DNA from 4 places in the Enterococcus sp. DIV0756 genome. Region 4 is predicted to be linked to each of the others. Evidence: predicted binding sites of a transcription regulator. Region 4 holds the regulator's gene; each other region holds the start of a gene.

What was found. The regulator LexA, encoded in region 4, represses DNA repair genes until DNA is damaged. The targets are predictions, from matches to a motif close to CNAACANNTGTTNG.
Region 1: dinB (DNA polymerase IV) is a predicted target of LexA. The motif match lies at 3,386-3,399, and genes of this name have one in related genera.
Region 2: IGI44_RS21455 (replication-associated recombination protein A) is a predicted target of LexA. The motif match lies at 3,723-3,736, and genes of this name have one in related genera.
Region 3: uvrB (excinuclease ABC subunit UvrB) is a predicted target of LexA. The motif match lies at 2,101-2,114, and genes of this name have one in related genera.

Annotation. Positions count from the first base shown of each region.
Region 1 covers NZ_JBIOLF010000001.1:2,590,911-2,597,313, reverse strand. The annotation lists gene IGI44_RS12620 (heavy metal translocating P-type ATPase) at 1-1,418, shown strand, start outside; gene IGI44_RS12615 (winged helix-turn-helix transcriptional regulator) at 1,528-2,562, shown strand; gene IGI44_RS12610 (hypothetical protein) at 2,734-3,264, shown strand; gene dinB (DNA polymerase IV) at 3,444-4,565, shown strand; gene nrdG (anaerobic ribonucleoside-triphosphate reductase activating protein) at 4,557-5,159, opposite strand; gene nrdD (anaerobic ribonucleoside-triphosphate reductase) at 5,244-6,403, opposite strand, start outside.
Region 2 covers NZ_JBIOLF010000002.1:1,060,808-1,067,210, forward strand. The annotation lists gene IGI44_RS21425 (hypothetical protein) at 1-66, opposite strand, end outside; gene IGI44_RS21430 (response regulator transcription factor) at 212-445, opposite strand; gene IGI44_RS21435 (IS3 family transposase) at 536-1,408, opposite strand; gene IGI44_RS21440 (transposase) at 1,408-2,103, opposite strand; gene IGI44_RS21445 (helix-turn-helix transcriptional regulator) at 2,151-3,056, opposite strand; gene IGI44_RS21450 (hypothetical protein) at 3,263-3,583, opposite strand; gene IGI44_RS21455 (replication-associated recombination protein A) at 3,755-5,080, shown strand; gene IGI44_RS21460 (PepSY domain-containing protein) at 5,828-6,403, opposite strand, start outside.
Region 3 covers NZ_JBIOLF010000001.1:1,926,316-1,932,718, reverse strand. The annotation lists gene IGI44_RS09320 (amino acid ABC transporter substrate-binding protein/permease) at 1-1,931, opposite strand, end outside; gene uvrB (excinuclease ABC subunit UvrB) at 2,177-4,168, shown strand; gene uvrA (excinuclease ABC subunit UvrA) at 4,309-6,403, shown strand, end outside.
Region 4 covers NZ_JBIOLF010000001.1:1,668,845-1,675,247, forward strand. The annotation lists gene IGI44_RS08135 (LapA family protein) at 1-66, shown strand, start outside; gene recJ (single-stranded-DNA-specific exonuclease RecJ) at 157-2,436, shown strand; gene IGI44_RS08145 (adenine phosphoribosyltransferase) at 2,451-2,963, shown strand; gene IGI44_RS08150 (hypothetical protein) at 3,384-3,650, opposite strand; gene lexA (transcriptional repressor LexA) at 3,756-4,379, opposite strand; gene IGI44_RS08160 (DUF896 family protein) at 4,511-4,753, shown strand; gene tkt (transketolase) at 4,847-6,403, shown strand, end outside.

The DNA.
Region 1 (6,403 bases), 920 kb from region 4:
AAATGCCGACAGATGGTCAGATCATCAAAGGGTCAACGATCGTTGATGAATCAGCCGTGACAGGTGAGTCAAAAGGTGTTCAAAAGAGTGTCGGTGATCCAGTCATTGGCGGTTCAGTAAACGGTGATGGGACAATCAGAGTAAAAGTGACTGGCACTGGCGAGGACGGCTATCTGGCCAAAGTAATGACGATGGTCCAGCAAGCCCAACAGGAAAAGTCAAAATTAGAATCGATTTCAGATAAAGTAGCGAAATGGTTATTCTATATCGCGTTAATCGCAGGTGTTTTGACCTTTATTACATGGTTGATCGCGGCGGATCTGCCACAGGCGTTGGATCGGATGGTAACGGTTTTTGTCATTGCCTGTCCGCATGCTTTGGGTCTAGCGATTCCCTTAGTCATTGCTCGTTCGACTTCATTAGCGGCTAAAAATGGCCTACTGCTGAAAAGTCGTCAAGCCCTCGAACAGGGAAACCAATTGGATTATGTTTTTCTTGATAAAACTGGAACGTTAACAGAAGGCAAGTTTACGGTCACTGGGATCGAAGAATTGACTGATATGAGTAAAACTGAGGCGTTGAAATATATTGGTGCGCTGGAAGCTCAAACCAATCATCCACTAGCTGTCGGTGTCATGAATTATTTGAAGGTCGAAGGGATCGAAGCTTTTCAAGCGCAAGACGTATCGACTCTGAAGGGGATCGGTGTTAGCGGAACGGTCGAAGGACATCAAGTCATTCTGGCCAACCAAAAGGAAATCGAACGTCGTGAATTAAGTATTGATCAAGAAAAATTGAAGGATTATCAAGCCCAAGGCAATACGATTTCCTTCCTATTAATAGACGATCAGCTGGTGGCCTTCTTTGCAATGGGCGATACCTTAAAACCGCAGGCAAAGGATTTTATCAAGAGCTTGCGCAATGTCGGGATCGAACCGGTGATGCTGACTGGAGACAATCAAGAGGCGGCCAAAGCAGTAGCAGATTATCTGTCTATCAACGAGTTTTATAGTGAACTATTGCCGGATGATAAAGAAAAAATCATTAAACGGTATACTGATGATGGCAAGAAAGTCATGATGGTAGGTGACGGGATCAATGATGCACCCGCTTTGGCAAGAGCCACGATCGGAATGGCGATCGGTGCTGGAACGGATATCGCGATTGACTCTGCGGATGTCGTTTTGACGAATAGCAATTTGCAGGATATTTTAAAATTTGTCCGCTTAGCCAAAAGAACACACAGCAAAATGATCCAAAATCTTTGGTGGGGAGCCGGCTATAACATTTTAGCCATTCCTCTTGCGGCAGGGGTTTTGGCACCGATTGGAATCCTGCTAAGTCCCGCTGTTGGTGCGGTTTTAATGTCCTTGAGTACAATTATCGTGGCGGTAAATGCCATGACTTTGAACGTCTGAGAATTCAGACGTTTTTTTTTTTGAAAAAAAGTTGAGAAAAAACTCGGATCATACTTGTGCTATTTTTAAATTAGAAGAATTTCAATGAGCAGAAGAGGGGACATGAAGGATGATCTGGCAACTTATAATAAGTAAAAAAACGCAACGGTATTTGGCGCTACTTGAGTTAATCAAGGAAGAACAGTACAAGATGACTGAAATGGCTAAACAACTAGGGATAAGTATAAAAACAGTGAGGCGCTACATTAGTGAACTAGAGCAAAAGGCGTATGTCATCAAAGAGAATACATGGCAAATTAATCGTCAGCATTATCCAAATTACTTAGAGCTTCATCGAAAAATATTGATGGAAGATCCACTCTTTCAACTTTTCAAACAATTTCTTTGGGAACTGACACCTACAGAAATGCAGTATACAAAATTGCGAAGATTAAATCGACGATTGATTAGTTTGAATTTGTTAGCAAAACGGCGAACAGGGAGATTGTTAGGTGATCTAGGGATCATTCTATTGCTACAATTACGTTATTTGAGAGATTTCTATTATTTTGAAGAAGGGGAAGTTTATCGACAAATAGATGAGTATTATCAAAACCAATCGGCGACTTCATTGGACAAAGCGTTGTTTCCAGACAAGGTACTAGTCAATAAATTCATTGAGGAATTTGATGTACAGGAAAAATTGGCTGTTTATTTATTCTTTGACCATATGCGTTATCATTTTCAGCTATTCACTGAATTCTACCGTTGCCATCAGAAGCATCGAACAGCCTTATATGAGGAAGTCACGCTGGCGAGTAAGATTATCGAAGAAACGATGGCTTGGGAAAGTGAATTATTGAAGAGCACATTCCGAGTAAAGCTTTTTGATTTGTTTTTTGGCATACACCAAGGTCTTCCCTTAGTGATCTTCAATTCAAAATGGAAGCAAGGACATGTTTCACCAGATTATCATCGTCTTAGCAAGGAATTAAAAAGACAATTATCCCTGTTGAGTAATTGTCGAATAGATGAACTGGCTTTAGCTTTAAAAAACATCGTGCTTGCGAGTCATCAGGTAGCGTTGACAACAACGCCTACCTTAGACTCCTCTTTATTGATTCAAGAAAGATACCGAACATTTTTATCTGACGAAGGAAACTGAGGTGAAGATTTTTCTTCAAGAAAGGTTATGCTATAATGATTAGGACTACGAGAAGAGTGTCATTCTACTTAGCGTGTTGGGTGGTGGAACGCGTGATTGATAGAATGGGATACAATTGAAAATAAGGGGTAGTTCTTCTATATGAAGAGCTAGTAAGTAGGAGGAGAGCACATGGGATTGCGAAAATTAGATGTTCCGACATCTTCAATTACAGAAGTAAAAAAATCACCAATGGATGTTTTTGCTCAAGCTCGTAAGGCAGAAACCGGTGTTTACATTTTTAACCGTGAAAAAATCGCAGGTGTGATGCTGACGAAGGAGCAGTATGAAGCTTTGGTGGAGGAATTAAACACCTTGCGAGATACGTTATATCAGCCAGTTGAACGGGAGTTGCCTGTTCCAGAGGAATTAGAGGAATTAGCAACGGCCTTAAGAACAACTTTGGCGAAAGGATCAGTGATCTCAGCACGTTACTTAGATGAACGCATGGTGGCAACTGGATTTATCACAAAAAAAACGGGCTTCGGTGGTGTGACGGAAATGATGAAGGAACTGGAAGATACTGGGAAAATTATCTACCAGCTACGTCGTCGTGAACACAACAAGGTGATCTATGCTGAAATTTTTGGCGAACCACAAGAATTTCAGCGAGGTTCAGCTGATAAGCTGATGATACGCAAAGTAAATCTCATCGAGAGATAATGTGATAGTTTATACTATGGAACCGAACAAGACTGTTTTGACGATTTTGATCGTGCAGGTTGTTTGGTTTTTTTGCTTGAAAAATTAAGTTCTTTTTACTGCTAGCATGAATAATTGTTTATGAACAAACGTTCGGTTATAATGAATGGAGACATAAACGTGGGAAGGAGGCGAGTAGCATGGCAGAATTGGTTTTTCCATTGAAAAATGATACATCGCGAAAGATAATTCATATTGATATGGATGCTTTTTTTGCCTCTGTTGAGGAGCGAGATGATCCAGAGCTAGCAAAGCATCCTTTGGTGATTGCTCGCCATCCTTCTGATACTGGTGGTAAGGGTGTCGTGACAACAGCGAATTACAAGGCGCGAATCTATGGGATTCATTCTGCGATGAGTGCTCAAAAGGCCTATGAATTGTGTCCGCAGGCCATTTTTAAGCCGGGCGACCATGCCAAATACAATGCTGTCTCCCAACAGGTACGCGAAATTTTTCATCGCTATACGGATATCATTGAACCGGTCTCGATTGATGAAGCTTACCTAGATGTAACGGAAAACAAAATCCATGCGCGTTCAGCAATCAAAATCGCTCGCCTGATTCAACAGGAGATTTGGCAGGAGCTGCAATTAACCTGCTCAGCAGGAGTTAGCTACAATAAATTTCTCGCTAAGCTGGCTTCGGATTACCAAAAGCCACAAGGAATGACGGTGATTTCCCCAGAAGAATCTGTCGTCTTTTTAAAGCGTCTACCGATTGAAAAATTTCATGGGGTTGGCAAGAAGACCGTTCCTAAAATGAATGAGCTGGGTATCTTTACGGGGGCGGATTTATATGAGAAAAGTGAAATGTTCTTGATTCAGGAATTCGGCAAGATGGGCTATTCTTTGTATCGAAAGGTGCGAGGAATTCATGATTCGCCAGTTAGTATTACACGTGAGCGAAAGTCTGTTGGAAAAGAGCATACGTACGGACGTCCATTGTCGACAGAAGATGAGGTGCTAAGCCAGCTGAGACAGTTAGCCGAAAAGGTTGAAGGATCCCTGAAGCGGGTGCAGCGGCATGGTAAAACAGTTGTTCTCAAAGTTCGCTATGCAGATTACACAACGGTTACACGAAGGGTGACATTGCCTTATTACATAGAAAAGAAAGAAGATTTATTTTCTCAAGCGAGTTTGATTTGGGAGGAAATTGGCGGCGTAGAAAAAGGGATCCGCCTAGTCGGAATTACTCTGACTAATCTCGATCCCATTGCCTTTGAAAATATTGTATTGCCATTGTGGGAAGAGCGATCAAATTAGTTCGCTCTTTTTGATTTGCTCGAAGGCCTTTTCCGAATCATGGAGCTTCTCCCAAATGACGACTTCCCCTTGAGCTAATGATTTTTTCACATCGATGATGCGTTGATTTGAGCTGCCGCGGAATTGCAACATCAAATTTTTCTTTGAGAGATCGAAGCGGCCATCAACTAGAATATCAATCTTACTTAGCATCTCTAATTTATCATCGCTATCTAGCAAAAGTTCTTCAAACGTGTAGCCGCTCCAAGACCAGATGTCTTTGGTGTCACCAAATTCTGCCCGAATGCGGTCAATCACCTTTAAGCAGACTTGGGTGTTCAAGAAAGGTTCGCCGCCTAAGAAAGTAACGCCTTGAACGTAGTCATGGGCGGTATCTGCAATCAGCTGATCTTCTAGTTCTTGCGTAAAGGGCTTGCCATAACGGAAATTCTGCGACGCCGCGTTGAAGCAGCCTTCGCAGGCAAAAGGACAGCCGCTGACATAAAGACTATTGCGGACGCCTTCGCCATCGACAAAGTTGAAGGCTTTATAATCAGCGATGTATTGTTGGCTCAATTCGCTGGCCAGCCATTCTTTGGGTTTAGGATTACGCATATTTTTCCCCTTTCAAGTAAAACAGGGAGCGGCAAAGAGCGCCGTCCCTGTCAATCGTATTTCTGTTTGGCTCATTGAGCTTTTTTACATGTGTTTTACTCGTGATGCGATTTCTTCATGACGACCGTGAACCATTGGGCGTGCTTGAGGATTTCCTAAGTAGCCGCAAGTTCGTTTAACAACGTCACATGATTTTGGATCATGATTGCCGCATTGTGGACATTCAAAGCCACGTTTCGTTGGTTTAAAGTCGCCTTCGAAGCCGCATTCGTAACAGTGGTCGATCGGTGTATTCGTTCCTAGATAAGCGATGCGATCGTAACCATAGTCCCAAACAGCTTCCAATGATTTTGGATTTTGTTGCAGAACAGGGTATTCACAATAGTGGATGAACCCGCCGGAACAATATTTCGGATAATCCTTTTCAAAGTCCAATTTTTCAAATGGTGTTGGATTTTTACGAACATCGTAATGGAAGCTATTTGTATAGTAGTCTTTGTCTGTAATATTTTCAACGATCCCGAAGCGTTCTGTATCTAGACGGCAGAAGCGATCAGTCAAGCTTTCACTTGGTGTTGAATAAACGCTGAAGTGGTAACCATATTCGTTGCCCCATGCATCTGCGTGTTCTTTCAAGTCTTTCATGATGTCAATGGTGAAGTCTTTCGCTTCGGCATTGTCTTCCCATTCGCCGCCGTAGAAAACGCTGGCTACTTCGTAAAGACCAATATACCCCAAAGAAATGGTTGCTCGTTTATTCTTAAACAATTCGTTAACTGCATCGGTCCGTTTCAAGCGTTTGCCGAATGCGCCGTATTGATAAAGGATCGGTGCGTTTGCAGGCGTTGCTTCTTTACAACGATCGATCCGGAAAACTAGTGCGTCTTTGGCGATTTGCAGGCGTTCTTCTAGTAATGACCAGAACTTTTCTTTGTTGCCGCCAGATTCTAACGCAATCCGCGGTAAGTTCAAGGTAACTACACCAAGGTTCATCCGACCAGCATTGACTTCTTCACCTTGTTCATTTTTCCAGCCTTGTAAGAATGAGCGACAACCCATTGGCACTTTGAAACTGCCAGTTAATTCGATCAATTTATCGTAGTTCAAGATATCTGGATACATCCGTTTTGTCGCACATTCTAAAGCCAATTCTTTAATATCGTAGTTCGGATCACTTGGATTCAAGTTCGTTCCACGACGCAAGGTAAAGATCAGTTTAGGGAAGATCGCTGTGCGTTTTTCGC
Region 2 (6,403 bases), on a different contig from region 4:
CATAATAATCGTGGAAATCACGGAAATAATGAAACAGATAATAAGTAATTTTCTTGTTTTTGACATTAAGGCGCCTCCTAAGCAACTAGTGTGTAGTTTTTTGGTAACTATAATTAAAACTTTACTATCGAAAGCGATAAAAAAACAGGACTAATATTTTCACAAAACTAGTCCTTAGGCTTCTTTTAGTGATTATAAAACGTTTTTTACATCAAAAAAAAGTATCGTCGGATAACTGATCATTTATTTCTTCTATCCATTTTGGAATTTCTTTTCGATTACTGATAGGCAATTTTTTCATCAAGTTACTGACATGATTTTTTACTGTTGACTCTGATAGGACTAATTCAGCCGCAATTCTCGCATTAGTTAGCTCATCTTGAAGAAATAAAAGCATTTCCGTTTCTCTTTTCGTGAGTTTGTACTTTTTTGAAATAGCCGATATTACTGGATTATGAAATGCACCCTGTCAAGTAGACAGCTAAAAAACAAAAATAATGCTATTCAGGAATCGAGTCCTTCGATTCCTGTTTTTTTATGCGGCTTGCTTTCTAAACTCGTTTGGCGAAAGCTCGTTCAACGCTTCGGAATAGCGATAGTTATTGTAGTAACGCATATAACTACTAACAGATTTCTTTAGTTCATCAAAATTTTGATAGCTTTCTTGATAAAATTTCTCTTCTTTAAATGTGCCCCAAAAGTGTTCGATCGGTTGATTATCCAGACAGCGACCAACTCGGGACATGCTTTTGGTGAACCTATAGTTCGTTTCGAGTGCTTTATAGTCATAAGAGGTATATTGAAACCCACGATCACTATGAAGCAGCGGTTTGACGCCAGGATTCTTGCGCATGGCTTTTTTAACAGTAGTCATGACAAGGAGGTTATTATTGGAATGATCGAGCTCCCAAGAAACGATCGAGTGATCATAAAGATCGATGATGGCACTCAAATACGCCTTTCGACCGTTACCGTATCTCAATTCAGTAATATCCGTACACCATTTTTGATTGGGCTTCTCAGCGGTAAACTTCCGGTTTAATACATTTTCTGCGACGTGTGCTTCTGTTGCTTTTACATAGGTCGGACGCTTTTTCTTGATCACTGCTTTGATCCCAAGTGCTTTCATTAAACGGTAATAACGTTTCCGAGAATAGCGCTTCTTAAGTTTTATGTTGAGTTGCATTCGAATTTGTCGATAGCCGATCGCGCCTTTCTTACTGTCGTATTTCTTTTTAATTTCTTTGGCTAGTTTTCGATTCTCAAGTTCTTTCTTGGAGGGTTTCCACTTTAACCATTTATAGTAAGAGGAGCGTGCGACCCCAGCTAATCGACAGAGTTGCGTGATTGAATAATGCTTTTCTTCATGCAATTCAGAAATGGCTTGGTAGAGTTCAACGTTTCTCACTAATGTGAGGGTCGGTTTCGCCGCTGAATCTCTTGTAACTTTTTTGCGAAGTCATTCTCCATTTCTAAATGCCTGTTTCGTGCTTCTAGTTCTTTTACTCGTAATTTCAGCCGTTCTTCTTCGGTTAAGAACTCGCTTGATCTGTTTCGTCCACGGTTATCTTTTAGTGCTTCTTCTCCGTGTTGTTGGTATTTTTTTACCCAAGAATAGACTTGTTGGTATGAAACATCATATTTTTCAATCGCTTGCGTGTAATTCAGCTCGTTAGCGATTGTATATTGAGCGATCTCGATACGCTCTTGATAGGTGGTTTTACGTCCTTTTTTCATGGTTTTGGGTACACAGCCTTTACTGGTAGATTTTGTCGGTTCCCCAGTAGTATAACGTGAAATCCAGTTTCTTAACACAGAAGTCGAAGAAATTTGAAAGAACATTGTGGCTTCTAAAACGGACATCTTCTTATTAATGACAGCCAAAACAGCGGCTTGTTTCAGTGCCTGATCATATCGTTTCCATGTGTTTGATTCTTTCAGCCCTTCTAGACCACCATCCTTATATTTGCGAATCCAATCATTTATAGTTTTCCATGAAAGGGAATGTTTCTTAGCGATACTGTTCATACTACGACGGTCATCTATTACCTCTGAAATGACATAATACTTTTCTTCTGGAGAATAAAGACTTCTCTTAGACATACAAAAACTCCCTATAAAGTAGATTTGGAATTTTTGTTTTTCCTTGTCTACTTTATAGGGAGCATATCATTAGGTTCCTCTACACCACTAATTTTATATTGAATCGATTTCATTAATAGGTCAGCGGTTTCTGCCTTCAAATGAAGCCTGCGTGTAATTTCACTTCTTGATTTTCCATCGATCAGCATCAGTGAAACTTCAATTTCTTGTTGCGTAAACCCGACAGTAGCCAACTCTTCCTTTTGATCGTGCTCACGGACAGAAGGCAATAACAGTTCATTTTTGTAAAGGAAAGTACATAACGCGTCAGACAGTGTTTTTACTTGATAGTGCTCAAAAAGTAGAAAAACCAAGATGATACAAATAATGACGGAAATGGCAGCGGAAATGATTACTGGAGCACCTAATTTTTGAAATATTTGCGGTAGCCAGAGCTCAGGAATATATAATAAAGCTGAACTGATCAGATTAGCTAGGATGCCTAATGCAGGAGTAAGCAGTGGGTGTCTTGGGCTAGCCAAAAGTTTGATTGGAATGGTCAAAATGAAAAATTCAAAATAAGTGCCGCCGATGGAATTAGTAGTTAAGATTAGAAATAAAACTATCTGATCGTGATTTGGCAAAAGAGCAAGTAAAATTCCTAAGACAAGCAGGAGAGCGGCACAAACAAAGCCAATTCGCTCATACCCTTTTTCGCTGATTAATCCATACATAAAAAAACTGGCAGCAGGAAGAATATAGCTAAGTAAAGTAAGCATTAAATTAGACGTTTCAAAGCCAATGTTTGAAGTATGGGAGTGAATGATCAATCCCATTAAATTCGTCCAAAATACTAAGACAGCCGCTACTGCTAAAATCAAATAATAGATAATTTTGGTTGAACGTATATTATTATCAACAGTGATTGATTCACTTGAAACGATGATTGTGCGACGTATACCGACCCAAGCCATAATAAGAAAAAGCGCCGGCACTAGAAAAGCAAGTTCTTTTGAAGGGCGAATAATGATCCATAAAGCAAAAAGAAGGACACAAACTGAAATAGCGGATATATATCTAGTTAATTGATTTTTCGAGTTCCCTACGTTAAATACGCCATAAACTCTCCGCAATACTAACGGTGCAACCAATATTGGGGAAAGAACGTAAAGAATGGCTCCTAGAGATGGTGGTAAGAAAGGTAGAGTAAACGTAATGAAAATGGCAGACGGTGCAGAAAAAAAGCAATGTGAGAAAGCTTTTCTACATCCCTGGAGAAGCACAGACCGAAAAAAAGGAGTGCTAGAGTAAATACAACCATATAATAGAAAGGCACTCGGCTGCCTTCACCATAAACAAATCTTTGCGACATGAAAACATCATATCCGTACATCATAAAGTATAACCAACACATGGAACCAAGCCAGCCCAACCATTCACGTCGCTTAGCTGTGCTAAAAACTGTAATCTTTCTATCTGGAATAGTGATATCATTATTCATATTTTCCCACCCTAATTTGTTTCTTCATTTTTCTTTCATTATAACAAAAAACAGACTTACTAATTGAGCGCTAGAGTTTGAATTAAGCGCGTTCTATACAAGGAATTACTTTGTAAATAAAGAATTAAAATGTTAAAATAGAACAAATGTTCGTTTTGAGGAGGGGTTTGAATGAGACAAGGTTCAATTTTTGAAAAATCCAGAGAAGAGAGCGAGCCGTTAGCAACGCGCGTTCGACCTGAAAATCTGGACGAGTTTGTCGGACAAAAGCACTTACTGGGTAAAGGAAAGTTGCTGCGGGAAATCATTGAAAATGATCGTGTCTCATCAATGATTTTTTGGGGACCGCCAGGTGTAGGCAAAACAACACTGGCTCGGATCATTGCCAATCAGACAAAATCCGAATTTATCAATTTTAGTGCAGTGACAAGTGGGATTAAAGAAATAAAAACGGTAATGAAGGATGCAGAGCATAATCGAACATTTGGAACGAAAACCATTGTCTTTGTGGATGAAATCCATCGTTTTAACAAAGCCCAGCAGGATGCTTTTTTACCTTATGTTGAAAATGGCAGTATCATTCTAATTGGAGCCACTACCGAAAATCCTTCCTTTGAAATCAACTCAGCCTTGTTGTCGCGGAGTAAGGTTTTCGTCTTAAATCAACTGGAGAGTGAGGATATTTTACAGCTTTTAAAGCAAGCAATTGATAGTCCAAGAGGTTTTCCCAAGTTAAAAATTGAACTGGACGATCGAGTGTTAGATTCTATTGCAAAATATGCCAATGGTGATGCCAGAGTAGCACTGAATACGCTAGAAATGGCTGTTCTTAACGGAGATAAAGAAGCCGATACGGTGACGTTGACGGAAGAGAAGCTGCTGGATTTGATCGAACGAAAATCTTTTCTTTATGATAAGAAAGGTGAAGAACACTACAATACGATTTCGGCACTGCATAAATCCATGCGAAACAGCGATGTGGATGCAGCGATCTATTGGCTCGCTCGAATGGTAGAATCAGGGGAAGATCCATTGTTCATCGCCAGACGATTGGTTCGTTTTGCCAGTGAAGATATTGGTTTGGCAGATATTCGATCCTTGGAATTAGCCAATACGGTTTTTCAATCCTGCCAATTTATTGGCCTGCCGGAGTGTAATGTTCATTTAACGCAAGCGGTGATTTATTTATCATTGGCGCCTAAATCAAATGCGGTAGATGCTGCGTATCAATCGGCGAAGAAAGATGTCTACGAAACTATGAACGAGCCGGTACCTTTAGTTATTCGCAATGCGCCCACGAAGCTGATGAAGGACCTGCACTATGGAGAAAACTATCAATACGCGCATTATACTGAGGATAAATTGACCTCAATGAAGACGATGCCGGCTTCGTTGGAAGGGCATCAATACTATTTGCCAACAACACAAGGAAATGAGAAGCGGTTCAAGGAGCGGAAAGAAGCAATTGATAAATGGCATGCAGAGCATGATCAGTAGTGTGAAAATAACTACTTTTATTGAAGAGATGCCATTTTTCTGATTATTTATATAGCCATACAACACTTGCGATAACGTTCGGTTTTAACTTCATTGCAAGTGTTTTTTCAATGTTTTTCCCTTACATAGGATAATGAAGAGAACCCAGTATGCTGAAAATCAATTTTTACTAATATATTTTAACAATAAAAATATCGCAAAAGAGATAATTGAGTTGTTATTGGTTTTAAAAATTTGCAGTAACTAGTGCAGGATAGGTTTTGAACCATATTTCTATCAACAATAGAAGTGATCGATAAGAATAAAATACATGATTGTTGTTTATCAATTAATATTTGGACGTTATGAAGAGTTTAGATATTTAGGAATGGAGCTTTTTAAGACTAAGTATAGAACGATCCATAGTTTATTGATAAGCGAAAGACGAAAAAACTTTACGTTCGGAAAGAAAAAATGAAGCTGACTGAACGATTGTTAAGTTATGAGATAAAATTCCTTCTTAATTTAATGGAAAGATGCAGGGAAAAAAGGAGATTAACCAAGCTTTTCTTGATTGAGCAAACAGCGCGCTGCGATCAGCAATATGGCTGTGAGTGATTCGTTTTTTGATTACGATGAGGACCATGCTTTTCAAATTTCTGGAGATCAAGCAGGCAAGACAAGTTTAGAGCGTTAATAAAATCCTAGTACTTAATCATAAAACAAGCGGATCTCTGCATCATCAATGCGCGGAGATCCGCTTGTGTATTAATCATCTTCGTCTATTTCCAAAACATTTCCAGATTGAGCGTCGATGGAGATGTCTGTTTGTTTACCATTCTTCTCGACTTTCACTTCCCAGAGGGTTTTCGAAAGTTCTCTTTCTAGTGACCATTCTACGATGTTGCCATCGACTTCTTTTTTGGCGATGGCGTTGATTTTATCTAAAGGAAGGAGGTTCTCGAAGCTAAGTTTTTCTTTGTTGCGTTCGTCTTCGCCGCGATCATCCTCATCCAGTGTTTTTTCATCTTTAGTCTGAACTTCACCAGTTTCAGAGATGTAGTATTTGTACTCTTTGTTAGCATCCATTCCTTCGATTTCATAGATGAGCTGGTTCATCCGAGAGTTAATTTCAATGCCAGTGATATCCGTATTTGGCTTTTCTTTTCTATAAACAGCGATTGCCTCTTGTAGAGATATCTGTTTGTTTGCTGTGTCCGAACTATTTTTTGTGCTGGCGGTAGTGTGGCTGCTTGATTGTGCAGAACTCTTTTCTTGGCTCATGCTCTGGCTGCTTTCCTCCTGTTGATTGCCGCTCTCTAGTTGAGCAGTGTTGTCGCTGCA
Region 3 (6,403 bases), 260 kb from region 4:
AAAATAATTTTTTGCATGGTACGGTTGTAAGATAGACCTAAGCTTCGTGAAGCTTCCATTTGACCAACAGGGACAGCATTGATACCGCCGCGAACGATCTCTGCGATATACGCACTGGCATTCAAGGTTAAAGTAATAATCCCAGCAGCAAAGTCAGGGATTTTGATTCCCGTAATTCCTGGTAAGCCGAAGAAAATGAAGAAGGCTAATACCATCATTGGAATACCACGAATAATGTCAATATAAATACCTGCGAAAGTACGTAGACCACGGACAGGAGAGACACGGAACAATCCGAAGATCACACCTAGTACTAGGGCCAACGCAAATGATACTAAAGCTAACACGATCGTTTTCCATAGACCGTCTAATAATGACTTGTAATTATTTTTTAGTAAGCCGGTAATAGTTGATTCATCAACAGCATCTTTCTTTTCTTCTTTTTCAGCACCAATGTATTTGTTTACGATTGTATCGTATTCACCAGTTCGTTTCATTTCTTTTAATGCTTCAGTGAACATTTCGCGAAGTTCTGGATTTTGTCCCTTTTTCACGGCAAAGCCATACTCGCCGCCAACTTCGCGCTTAATCGGTGTTTTTAGGTTTTGTCCTTGATTTACGGCATAACCAATAACAGGATAGTCATCCATCATGGCATCGATTGATCCAACTTTTAATGCATCATATAATTGATCCGCAGCATCAAAGCTTTTGATCGTGTAGCCATATTCCTTTTTGTGAGCTTCTAGGAAATCCGCACTTTCAGTACCAACCTTGGCGCCAACAGTTTTTCCTTTTAAATCTTTATAAGACTTAATGTCCTTATCATCCTTTGCAACAGCTAATTGAATTCCACTTTGGAAGTAAGGATCGGAAAAATCATAATTCGCTTTTCGCTCATCTGTAATGGTCATTCCAGCAATCATTCCATCTGCCTGTCCAGACTCCAATGCCTGCATGGCTGAAGAAAAACCGATAAATTTCATATCTAATTTGAACCCTTGCAGCTCAGCTGCTCGTTTCAGTAAGTCAACATCGATTCCTTTATATTCGCCATCACTGTCTTTGTATTCAAATGGGGCAAAAGCAGAATCACTTGCGATTACATAGACATCTTTTTTAGGTTCAATTTTTTTCATTTCACCTGAAGCTTCGGCTTGATCACCAGAGCCAGTCGAGATGTATTTCGCAACGATTTTATCGTAACTGCCGTCTTTCTTTAAATCTTTCAATCCAGCATTAAATTTCTTCAATAGCTCTTTGTTTTCGCCTTTCTTTACAGCAAAACCATAAGAGCTGCCTTTTTCCGGTTCGCCAACCAACTTAAATGGTTGACCATTGGTAACAGCATAGCCTAAAACTGGATAGTCATCGAAGATCGCGACAGAATTTCCGTTCGTCAAAGCATTGTACATTGCGTCGGCTGCTTCGTACAATTTAATTTCATAGCCATATTTGTCTTTGTTCTGCTCTAGGAAAGTAGCACTTTCTGTGCCGATTTTTGCAGAAACAGTTTTACCTTTTAAATCTTTGTAATCTTTGATGTCTTTATTATCATTTTTGACAGCCATCTGGATACCACTATCAAAGTAGGGTTCTGAGAAGTCAAAGGTTTTTTTACGTTCATCGGTAATACTCATTCCGGCAATCATACCGTCAAGTTGATCTGATTGCACGCCTTGAATGGAACTGTCAAATCCCAATGGACGTAAGTCTACTTTAAAGTTCTGATCTTTAGCGATCTGATTAATCAAATCCACGTCGATACCTATGTATTCACCGTCGGAATTTTGAAACTCGAAAGGAGCAAAAGTCAAGTCCGTTCCTATTTTATATGTCTTTTCCGCGGCGTTGCTCTTACTGGCAAAGCCAAGTGTGAAGATACTTGCCATTAAAAAAACGACGAATGGAATTAATTTGTTTTTTCTCATAATAATCCTCCTATACACTTATCATTTGTTTATTATATGTTAGTTTAAGGATAAAATACAAGTAGGTTCATTGTAGGAGAGAAAAAAAGCAAAATTTTTATAACATGAAATGTCAGAAAAGTTTACATTGGAAATTTTAAGAACTTTTTACGCTGAGAATTAAAAATGGCGAAAATATGTTCGGTATGCTATAATTTTGAAATGGAAAATCTTTGTTTATTTAATAGAAAAAGGGGGATTTTTGTATGATTGAAAGAGTAACGGACAACACGTTCGATCTTCATTCAAAATATCAGCCTGCTGGCGATCAGCCTGAGGCCATCAAACAACTAGCCGAAGGAATCGTCGATGGAAAAAAAGCACAAATACTATTAGGAGCCACCGGTACCGGGAAAACATACACAATTTCTAATGTCATCAAGGAAGTCAATAAACCAACCCTCATAATTGCTCACAATAAGACATTGGCAGGGCAATTATATGGTGAGTTTAAAGAATTCTTTCCTAACAATGCGGTGGAGTATTTTGTTAGTTACTATGATTATTATCAACCTGAGGCATATGTGCCATCTAGTGATACTTATATTGAGAAGGATTCAAGTATCAATGACGAAATCGATAAGCTGCGTCACTCGGCAACAAGTGCGTTATTAGAACGAAATGATGTGATTGTAGTTGCATCAGTATCTTGTATCTTCGGTTTAGGTTCTCCGAAGGAATACTTAGAGCAAGTAGTCTCATTACGAGTAGGAATGGAGATGGATCGAAACCAGCTGTTGAGGAACTTGATTGATATTCAATTTGAGCGAAACGATATTGATTTCCAACGTGGCCGTTTTCGCGTTCGTGGTGATGTAGTGGAAATATTCCCCGCATCACGGGACGAACGTGCTTTACGCGTGGAGTTTTTTGGCGATGAAATCGAACGGATTCGTGAAGTTGATGCATTAACTGGCGAAATTACTGGCGAAACTGAGCATGTTGCGATCTTCCCGGCGACACATTTCTTAACAAATGAAGGACATATGGAAGTAGCCATCAGCAATATCCAAAAGGAACTTGAAGAACGATTAGACGTATTGCGTAGTGAGAATAAACTTCTGGAAGCCCAACGATTGGAACAGCGAACAAATTATGATATTGAAATGCTGCGTGAAATGGGCTATACGTCAGGAATTGAAAACTACTCTCGACATATGGACGGTCGTAAAGAAGGTGAACCACCGTACACACTGATTGACTTCTTTCCTGAAGATTTCTTACTTGTAGTTGATGAATCACATGTGACGATGCCGCAAGTTCGCGGAATGTACAACGGTGACCGGGCTCGGAAGCAAATGCTGGTCGATTACGGATTCCGTTTACCATCTGCTTTAGATAATCGGCCGTTACAATTGAAAGAATTTGAAGAACGTGTTAATCAAATCGTCTATGTTTCAGCAACACCAGGTCCATATGAACACGAAGAAACAGACACAGTAGTTGAACAAATTATTCGTCCAACTGGTTTGTTAGATCCAGTTATTGAAGTGCGGCCAATTATGGGGCAAATTGATGATCTTGTTGGAGAAATCAATGAACGTTCTGAACGAAATGAGCGTGTATTTGTCACGACTTTAACTAAGAAAATGTCAGAGGACTTAACGGACTACTTCAAAGAATTAGGGATTAAGGTTAAGTATCTGCACAGTGACATCAAAACGCTGGAACGGACGGAAATTATTCGTGATTTGCGGTTAGGAAAATTTGATGTTCTTGTAGGAATTAATTTACTGCGGGAAGGGTTGGATGTACCAGAAGTTTCCTTGGTTGCCATCCTAGACGCGGATAAGGAAGGTTTCCTGCGTAGTGAACGATCACTTGTTCAAACGATTGGGCGAGCTGCACGTAATTCTGAAGGTAAAGTAATTATGTATGCTGACAAGGTGACGGATTCGATGCAACGAGCGATGGATGAGACCTCACGTCGACGCAGTATTCAAGAGCAGTATAATGAAGAACATGGAATCGTTCCAAAGACAATCATTAAAGAAATTCGTGATTTAATTTCAATTAGCAAAGTCGCAGAAAATACTGAAACATATGATGCAACTTCATTTGAAGAGTTGTCTAAATCAGAACGAAAAGAACTGATTGCCAAAATGGAAGACGAAATGCGAGAAGCGGCTAAAACCCTTGATTTTGAAACTGCTGCCACTTTAAGAGATACTATTTTAGAATTAAAAGCGGCAGAATAGACAAACTTAATCAGTAAGAGTATTCTAATTAAACTTTGCTCAGGCAACTACTTTTTTCAATTAAAACTAGTTGCCTAGTAAATATAAGAGATAATTGTTAAGAAGAGCAACACAGTAAAACAATGAAATAGGAGATATAAATGGCGAATGATAAGATAGTTATTCATGGAGCGCGTGCTCATAATTTGAAAAACGTAGATGTTACGATTCCTCGTGACAAAATGGTGGTTGTTACTGGTTTATCTGGTTCTGGGAAGAGTTCATTGGCTTTCGATACATTATACGCTGAAGGACAACGTCGTTATGTGGAAAGTCTGTCTGCCTATGCCCGTCAATTTTTGGGTCAAATGGACAAACCAGACGTTGATAGTATTGATGGATTAAGTCCTGCAATCTCGATTGACCAAAAAACGACAAGTAAAAATCCTCGGTCAACGGTAGGAACTGTAACTGAGATTAACGATTATTTGCGGTTGCTCTATGCTCGAGTAGGTCATCCAATCTGTCCCAATGATCATATCGAGATCACTTCACAGTCAGTAGAGCAGATGGTTGATAAAGTTTTAGAATTACCTGAACGAACAAAAATTCAAATCTTAGCACCAGTTGTGGCTAAGAAAAAAGGGCAGCATAAAAAAGTCTTTGAAATGATTCAGCGTGAGGGTTATGTTCGTATGCGGGTCGATGGTGAACTGTATGATGTAACAGAGGCTCCCGAATTAACCAAAAATAAAAAGCATGATATTGAAATTATTGTGGACCGAATTGTCGTAAAAGATGGCATCCGTTCGCGCTTGTTTGATTCATTTGAAGCGGCTTTGCGTTTAGCAGAAGGTTATGCGATTGTTGACGTGATTGGCGAAAAGGAAATGCTCTTTAGTGAACATTACGCTTGTCCATATTGTGGTTTTACTGTGGGTGAGCTTGAACCTCGTCTATTCTCATTCAACGCACCATTTGGCGCATGTCCAGACTGTGATGGCTTAGGAGTTAAGCTTGAAGTCGACATGGACCTGGTAATTCCAGATCAAAGCAAAACTTTACGCGAAGGAGCATTGATTCCTTGGAATCCGATTAGTTCTCAATACTATCCACAAATGTTGGAGCAAGCATGTTTGAGCTTTGGAATTGATATGGATACACCCTTTGAGGACCTACCTAAAGAACATCAAGACATCATTTTGAATGGTTCAAATGGTGAAAATTTCCACTTCCATTATGAAAATGACTTCGGTGGAGTACGGGATGTAGAAGTTCCTTTTGAGGGAATTATCAATAATATTAATCGTCGTTACGCCGAAACAAATAGCGACTTTACTCGAGATCAAATGCGATTGTATATGACAGAATTAACGTGTCAAACCTGTCATGGCTATCGGTTGAATCCACAGGCCTTATCGGTTCAGATTAATGAAACGAACATTGGACAAGTGAGTGAAGATTCCATCAATAGTGCACTAGAATTTTTCGAGACAGTTGCTTTGAGTGAGCAAGAAAAAGTTATTGCAAAGCCAATATTGAAGGAAATCAAAGATCGCTTAAGCTTTCTGCGAAATGTTGGTTTAGATTACCTGACCTTAAGTCGTGCTTCTGGCACCTTATCTGGAGGAGAAGCCCAACGGATTCGATTAGCGACCCAAATTGGTTCAAATTTGTCTGGGGTCCTTTATATTTTGGATGAGCCTTCAATCGGATTGCATCAACGTGACAATGATCGTTTAATCGAATCCTTGAAGAAAATGCGTGACCTTGGAAATACGTTGATCGTTGTTGAACATGATGAAGATACTATGCGGGCTGCCGATTATCTGATTGATGTTGGTCCAGGAGCAGGAGACCAAGGTGGCGAAATCGTTGCTGCTGGCACACCAAAAGAGGTTGAAAAGAATCCTAAATCTTTAACTGGTCAGTACCTGTCAGGTAAACGGGAAATTGCCGTACCCAAAGAACGTCGTAAAGGAAATGGCAAGAAGATTAAAGTTACGGGAGCTGCTGAAAATAATTTAAAAAATATTGATGCTGAATTTCCATTAGGTAAATTCGTTGCGGTTACGGGAGTTTCTGGTTCAGGGAAATCTACCCTAGTTAACCAGATTTTGAAGAAAGCTCTCGCTCAAAAGCTTAACCGTAATTCAAATAAGCCAGGAAAATTCAAGAAAATTACTGGGTACAATAATATTGAAAAGTTAGTTGATATTGATCAAAGTCCGATCGGTCGTACGCCAAGAAGTAATC
Region 4 (6,403 bases):
TTGGCTTCGATGCAAAGCTCTCAAAATGACCATGAGAAGAAACAGCCAATTGATTATTATGATTAAGAAAGAAGACCTTAGTTAGAAAACTAAGGTCTTCTTCTCTTTCTTGTCCGTTTCTTTTTTGCTATACTAATACGGTTGGGAAGTGATACAGTGAAAAAATCAAGCTTCGATTGGCAGTTCAGAGACGCGACTCCAATAGATTCCACCTTTAAAGAAAATATGGTGAGTCAAGGATACAGCGAAATGTTTGCTGAACTTTTATGGAATCGAAATATACATACAATGAACGATTTTTCGCAATTGATGAGAGCAAATATCGACGATCTTCATGATCCGTTTTTGATGCATGATATGGATAAAGCAGTCGAACGAATTCAAAACGCTATCATGGAAGAGCAACGGATTTTGATCTATGGGGACTACGATGCGGATGGGATCACTAGTACGTCAATTATGCTAGAATCGTTGGAAATGATTGGTGCAGATGTTCATTACGTCTTGCCGAATCGATTTATCCACGGTTATGGTCCAAATAAAGAGTTGTTCGCAGAAAAGATCAATGAGGGAACTCAATTGATCATTACCGTAGATAATGGTGTTGCGGGGAACGAAGCGATTGACTTTGCTAATTCGCAAGGAGTGGATGTAATTGTAACTGATCACCATGAGATGCCGCCGGTTTTGCCAGATGCCTATTGCATTGTGCACCCTAGACATCCAGACGGGCATTATCCATTTGGGGAGCTAGCTGGGGCAGGTGTTGCCTTTAAATTAGCGACGGCATTATTGGAGGAAGTACCATTAGAGATGTTGGATCTGGTTACTATTGGAACAGTTGCGGATTTGGTATCAATGACCGGGGAAAATCGTAATCTTGTGAAGCTTGGCTTACAGGCTATTAAACAAACACAGCGTTTAGGCCTTTTAGAATTACTGAAAATTAGCAGTATTGATTTGCAAAAGGTTGATGAAACAAGTATTGGTTTCAGTGTGGGACCAAGGCTAAATGCTATTGGTCGCTTAGGTGATCCTAATCCCGCTGTTGAATTAATGACAACCTTTGATGGAGAGGTTGCACATCAACTAGCCGAAAAATTAAATCAGATCAATGATGAACGGAAAAAAATCGTACAAGAAACAACTGCTGAAGCGGCCGCATTAATTAATCCAGAAGATGCTGTTCATTTGATTGCTGCAGAAGGGTGGAATCCCGGTGTCTTAGGAATTGTTGCTGGAAATATTTTGAAGCAGACGGGACACCCAACAATCATTCTATCAATAGATGAAAATGGGGTTGCGAAGGGATCAGGACGAAGCATTGAAGCTTTAGATTTGTTTGGTATGTTGAATACCATGCGTTCTAAGTTTACTCATTTCGGGGGACATGCTGCAGCTGTAGGATTAACTATGCCAGCAGAGAACATTCCTGTTCTTCAGAAAATGATGAATGACTACATCTCTGCTGAACAAATTGATTTAAGTAAGGGCTCCGGGCTCCTAATTGATGAAGAATTACCATTATCGACTATTAATCTAAAATTTGTTGAAGAATTAAAAAAATTAGCGCCTTTTGGAACAGATAATCCAGCACCACATTTCTTGGTTGAAGGAAATGTCAGTCTATTTAAGCGTATTGGCAGCGATCAGCAACACGTTAAATTTTCATTGAAAAATGAAGATAGTCAGCTAGATGCAATTGGTTTTGGTTTTGGTGATGAAAGTGAAGAAATTCAACAGCCAGAGACAAAATTTGTCGGAGATTTAGAGATTAATGAATGGAACGGTCAGAAAAAAGTCCAACTTCGTTTGATTGATTTTGCATCTGACGGATTACAGGTGGTTGATCGCCGAGCAAAATATACGTGGAATCAAAAAATTGAAGGCGAAAACGTTCTTTATTTAGCTTTTCAAACGAAAAGCCTGAAATTCTTTACGAAAGAACTACAAAAGCCAGTGTCTTTATATGATGAAACAATTAATTGGACAGACTACGATCAACTAGTTGTTCTCGATTGTCCAGATCAAAGAAATCTGTTGAAGGAAATCACAAATAAAGGACGCTTTGAGCGAATTTATTTATTTCTTTACAGTCCTGATGACGCTTATCTTAATGGGATGCCGAAGCGCGATCAATTTGCGAAATTATACCAATTTTTTCAAAAACAACCGCGAGTAGATATTCGTTTTAAACTGAAAGTTGTTTCGAATTACTTAAGAATTCCAGAAAAATTATTAGTATTTATGATTCACGTGTTTTCCGAGCTGAAATTTGTTACAATAGACGACGGCGTTTTACAAATGGTTGAATCACCAGAAACTCGTGCTTTTGAAGAGAGTAAGATTTACCAGAAACGCATGGCTCGAATTGATAGTGAAGAATTTTTATTGATGAATGATATTCAAACGATTAGAAATTGGCTGAAAAGCTAGGAGGAAATACCGAAATGAATTTGAAAGATTATATTGCTAGTATCCCAGATTATCCTAAAGAAGGGATCATTTTCCGTGATATCTCACCCCTTATGGCTGACGGTGAAGCTTATCGCGAAGCAACAAAACAGATCGTGAATTATGCGAAAGAAAAACAAATTGACATGGTTGTGGGGCCAGAAGCCCGTGGATTCATTGTAGGATGTCCTGTGGCGTTTGAACTAGGCTTAGGCTTTGCGCCTGTTCGCAAGCCTGGTAAATTGCCTCGTGAAGTGATCGAGGTAGAATACGAAAAAGAATATGGAACAGATACATTGACGATTCATAGTGATGCGATTAAACCAGGACAACGTGTATTAATCACTGACGATTTACTAGCAACTGGCGGAACGATTAAGGCCACAATTGAACTAGTTGAAAAACTTGGTGGTGTCGTTGTCGGCTGCGCTTTCTTAATTGAGTTAGAAGAATTACATGGCCGCGATAAAATTCAAGGGTATGATATCTTAACTTTGATGGACTATTAGTAAAAAATGAGCTGGAGAATTTTCTTCAGCTCATTTTTTGTAGTTTTTTTGAATTTAACGTAAGAAAGGCTTTGCGAACTCGCTCAGTTTTTGAGTACCAGATTAGCTCTGTAAGCAATCCCTGTGTGTCTCAGCAACAAGACCCAAATAGTTCGTTCTAAATTGCCAAGAAACATAGTGATCGAAGAGAACTGATGTTGATTGGTACTTAATCGGTGCTTCTTAAATATCGAAATATTTTTTTATTGTCGATAGACTAGTTCTGCTTAATGGAGTTTAGCAGTAACTTCATGCGTAGAAAAGTTAGTTCGTGAAGCCGGACATAGATATACCTGCTGTAAACAATTTATTCATGGGTGAATTGCTTCTTCCTGTATAGTCAAAAAAGCTGCTAGAAAAATTAGCAGCTTGTAAAACAATTTAAGCGGACTTGTGATAATGATGATCGTAAGTCACGTAATAAAAATCTTCGGCTGGTTCCTTATAGTATTGTTCATCCTCGAACTCTTCTTCATCGAGTTGACGCTCAGCATAATGCTGCGCATACTTCCGTTCATCCCACAACATGAACCAGACAAGAAACAAACCAGAGAAAATGACGACCGTAGCTAAAGAACCTAACTTACCGATCAATAATCCTAGCAACAATACGGCGATAATTAAACCAAATCTTCTTACTGCTTTCATCAATAATCACTCCTATATATAAATACGCGAACGTGTGTTTGTATTTCTATTATACGAATGTTTGTTCGTTTTGTAAAGAAAAAAATAATCGGAAATCAATTCCGATTAATAAATATGGTTTCGGTACAAGCCAACTACTTTACCAAGAATAGAAACATTATCGTAAATCAACGGTGCTAACTCATCATTTTCAGGTTGCAAACGAATATGATCAGCTTCGCGATAAAATCTCTTACAGGTTGCTTCATTCTCATCCGTCATAGCGATCACGATCTCGCCGTTTGTGGCTGTTGATTGCTTTCTGACAATGACATGATCACCATCATAGATACCTGCGTTAATCATACTTTCACCGCGAATCGTCAACATAAATAAGCTGCCTTCTTCGCTAGAAAGATCTGGAGGAACAGGGAAGAAGTCGGAAGCTTCCTCTACTGCTAAAATTGGTTCACCGGCGGTAACTACACCTAACATAGGAATGACCTGCGGAGTTACTCCAATTTTTTCTAAACCAGTTACGGTTAATTCGATTGCTCTAGGTTTTGTTGGGTCCCGTTGAATCCAACCCTTTTTCTCTAATCTGGATAAGTGGCCGTGAACTGTTGATGTAGATGAAAGATTCACAGCTTCTCCGATTTCTCTAACAGTGGGTGGGTAACCTTTATCTTCAACGCGTTCATGAATGAAACGTAAAACTTCTAGTTGTTTTGTTTCCGTTCTTTTTGCCAATGCCCGCACCTTCTTTCGTTTTTTTAGTGTAGCATAGTTATTCAAACAAATCAAACAAGCGTTCGTATTTCTTGGTACTTTCAACTTATTTTTTTTTATGTATAATTAGAAGGGGAAAAGAGGTGCTTAAGATGATTAATGATGAAACTATTGCACGCATCAACGAGTTAGCAAAGAAAAAGAAAACAGTCGGATTAACAGACGCAGAAGCACATGAGCAGAAAGTCTTAAGAGAAGAGTATATTTCTTCTTTTCGCAGTGGAATGCGTCACCACATTGAAGGAATGAAAGTTGTTGATCCTGAAGGCAACGATGTTACTCCAGAGAAATTGAAAAAGATCCAAAAAGAAAAAGGCCTGCACAACAGAAAATAAATCTTTTACTGGTTAAGTGATTGAAATGTTAAAATAAATCGGTTACAATGAATCTGTAATTAAAGTATTTATGACCAAAAAGGAGGAACTAATTTGTTCGACAAAATCGATCAACTAGGTGTAAACACAATCAGAACGTTAAGTATTGAAGCAATCCAAAAAGCAAACTCAGGTCATCCAGGTTTACCAATGGGGGCTGCTCCAATGGCGTATGCTTTATGGACAAAACATTTGAATGTTAACCCTGCAACGTCATTAAACTGGCCAAATCGTGACCGCTTCATTCTATCAGCAGGACATGGTTCTGCAATGCTTTATAGTCTTTTGCATCTTGCGGGCTATCAAGTAACAATTGACGACTTAAAGAATTTCCGTCAATGGGAAAGTAAAACACCCGGTCATCCTGAGTTCCATCATACAGATGGCGTAGAAGCAACTTCAGGTCCTTTAGGTCAAGGTATTTCAACGTCTGTTGGGATGGCAATGGCTGAGGCGCATTTAGCGGCAACTTACAACCGTGACAGCTTTAATGTAATCGATCATTACACATACGCTTTATGTGGTGATGGCGACTTGATGGAAGGTGTTTCTGGCGAAGCTAGTTCTATGGCTGGTCATATGAAGCTTGGTAAACTAATTGTATTATATGATTCAAATGATATTTCATTAGATGGCCCAACGTCAAAAGCCTTTACTGAAAATGTTGGTGCACGTTATGAGGCTTACGGTTGGCAACATATTTTAGTTAAAGACGGCAATGATTTAGAAGCAATTTCTAAGGCCATTGATGAAGCGAAGGCTGAAACGGATAAACCAACCTTGATCGAGATTAAAACAGTGATTGGTTTCGGTTCACCAAAAGAAGGAACCTCAGCAGTTCACGGTGCTCCAATTGGACAAGATGGAATCGATGCTGCGAAAGCTGTATATGGTTGGGAATATCCTGACTTCACCGTTCCAGAAGAAGTAGCTAAACGCTTTAAGGAAGAAATTAATGATAAAGGTGCTAAAACTGAAGCTGATTGGGATGCTATGTTTTCAAATTATGAAAATGCCCATCCTGAATTAGCGAAACAATTCAAAATGGCCTTTGCAGGGGAACTTCCAGAAAACTGGGAAGAAAGTTTACCAGTTTATGAAGATGGAACGGCTCAAGCAAGTCGTGTATCAAGTAAAGATGCGATCCAAGCAATTGCGAAAGCTGTACCAAACATCTGGGGCGGATCAGCGGATTTATCTGGTTCAAACAACACAACAATTGCTGATGAAAAAGAATTCCAACCTGACTCCTATGAAGGTCGCAATATTTGGTTCGGTGTTCGGGAATTTGCGATGGCAAGTGCTATGAATGGGATTCACCTGCATGGTGGCACTCGTGTGTACGGTGGAACATTCTTTGTCTTCACTGATTACTTACGTCCAGCAGTTCGGATGTCAGCGATTCAAAACTTACCGGTTATTTATGTGTTAACCCACGATTCTGTTGCAGTTGGTGAAGATGGCCCTACGCATGAACCAATCGAACAGTTAGCAAGCGTTCGTTGCATGCCAAATGTGCAGGTCATTCGTCCGGCTGATGGTAATGAAACTTCAGCTGCATGGATTCAAGCTTTAGAAACGAAAAACAAACCAACCATTTTAGTATTAAGT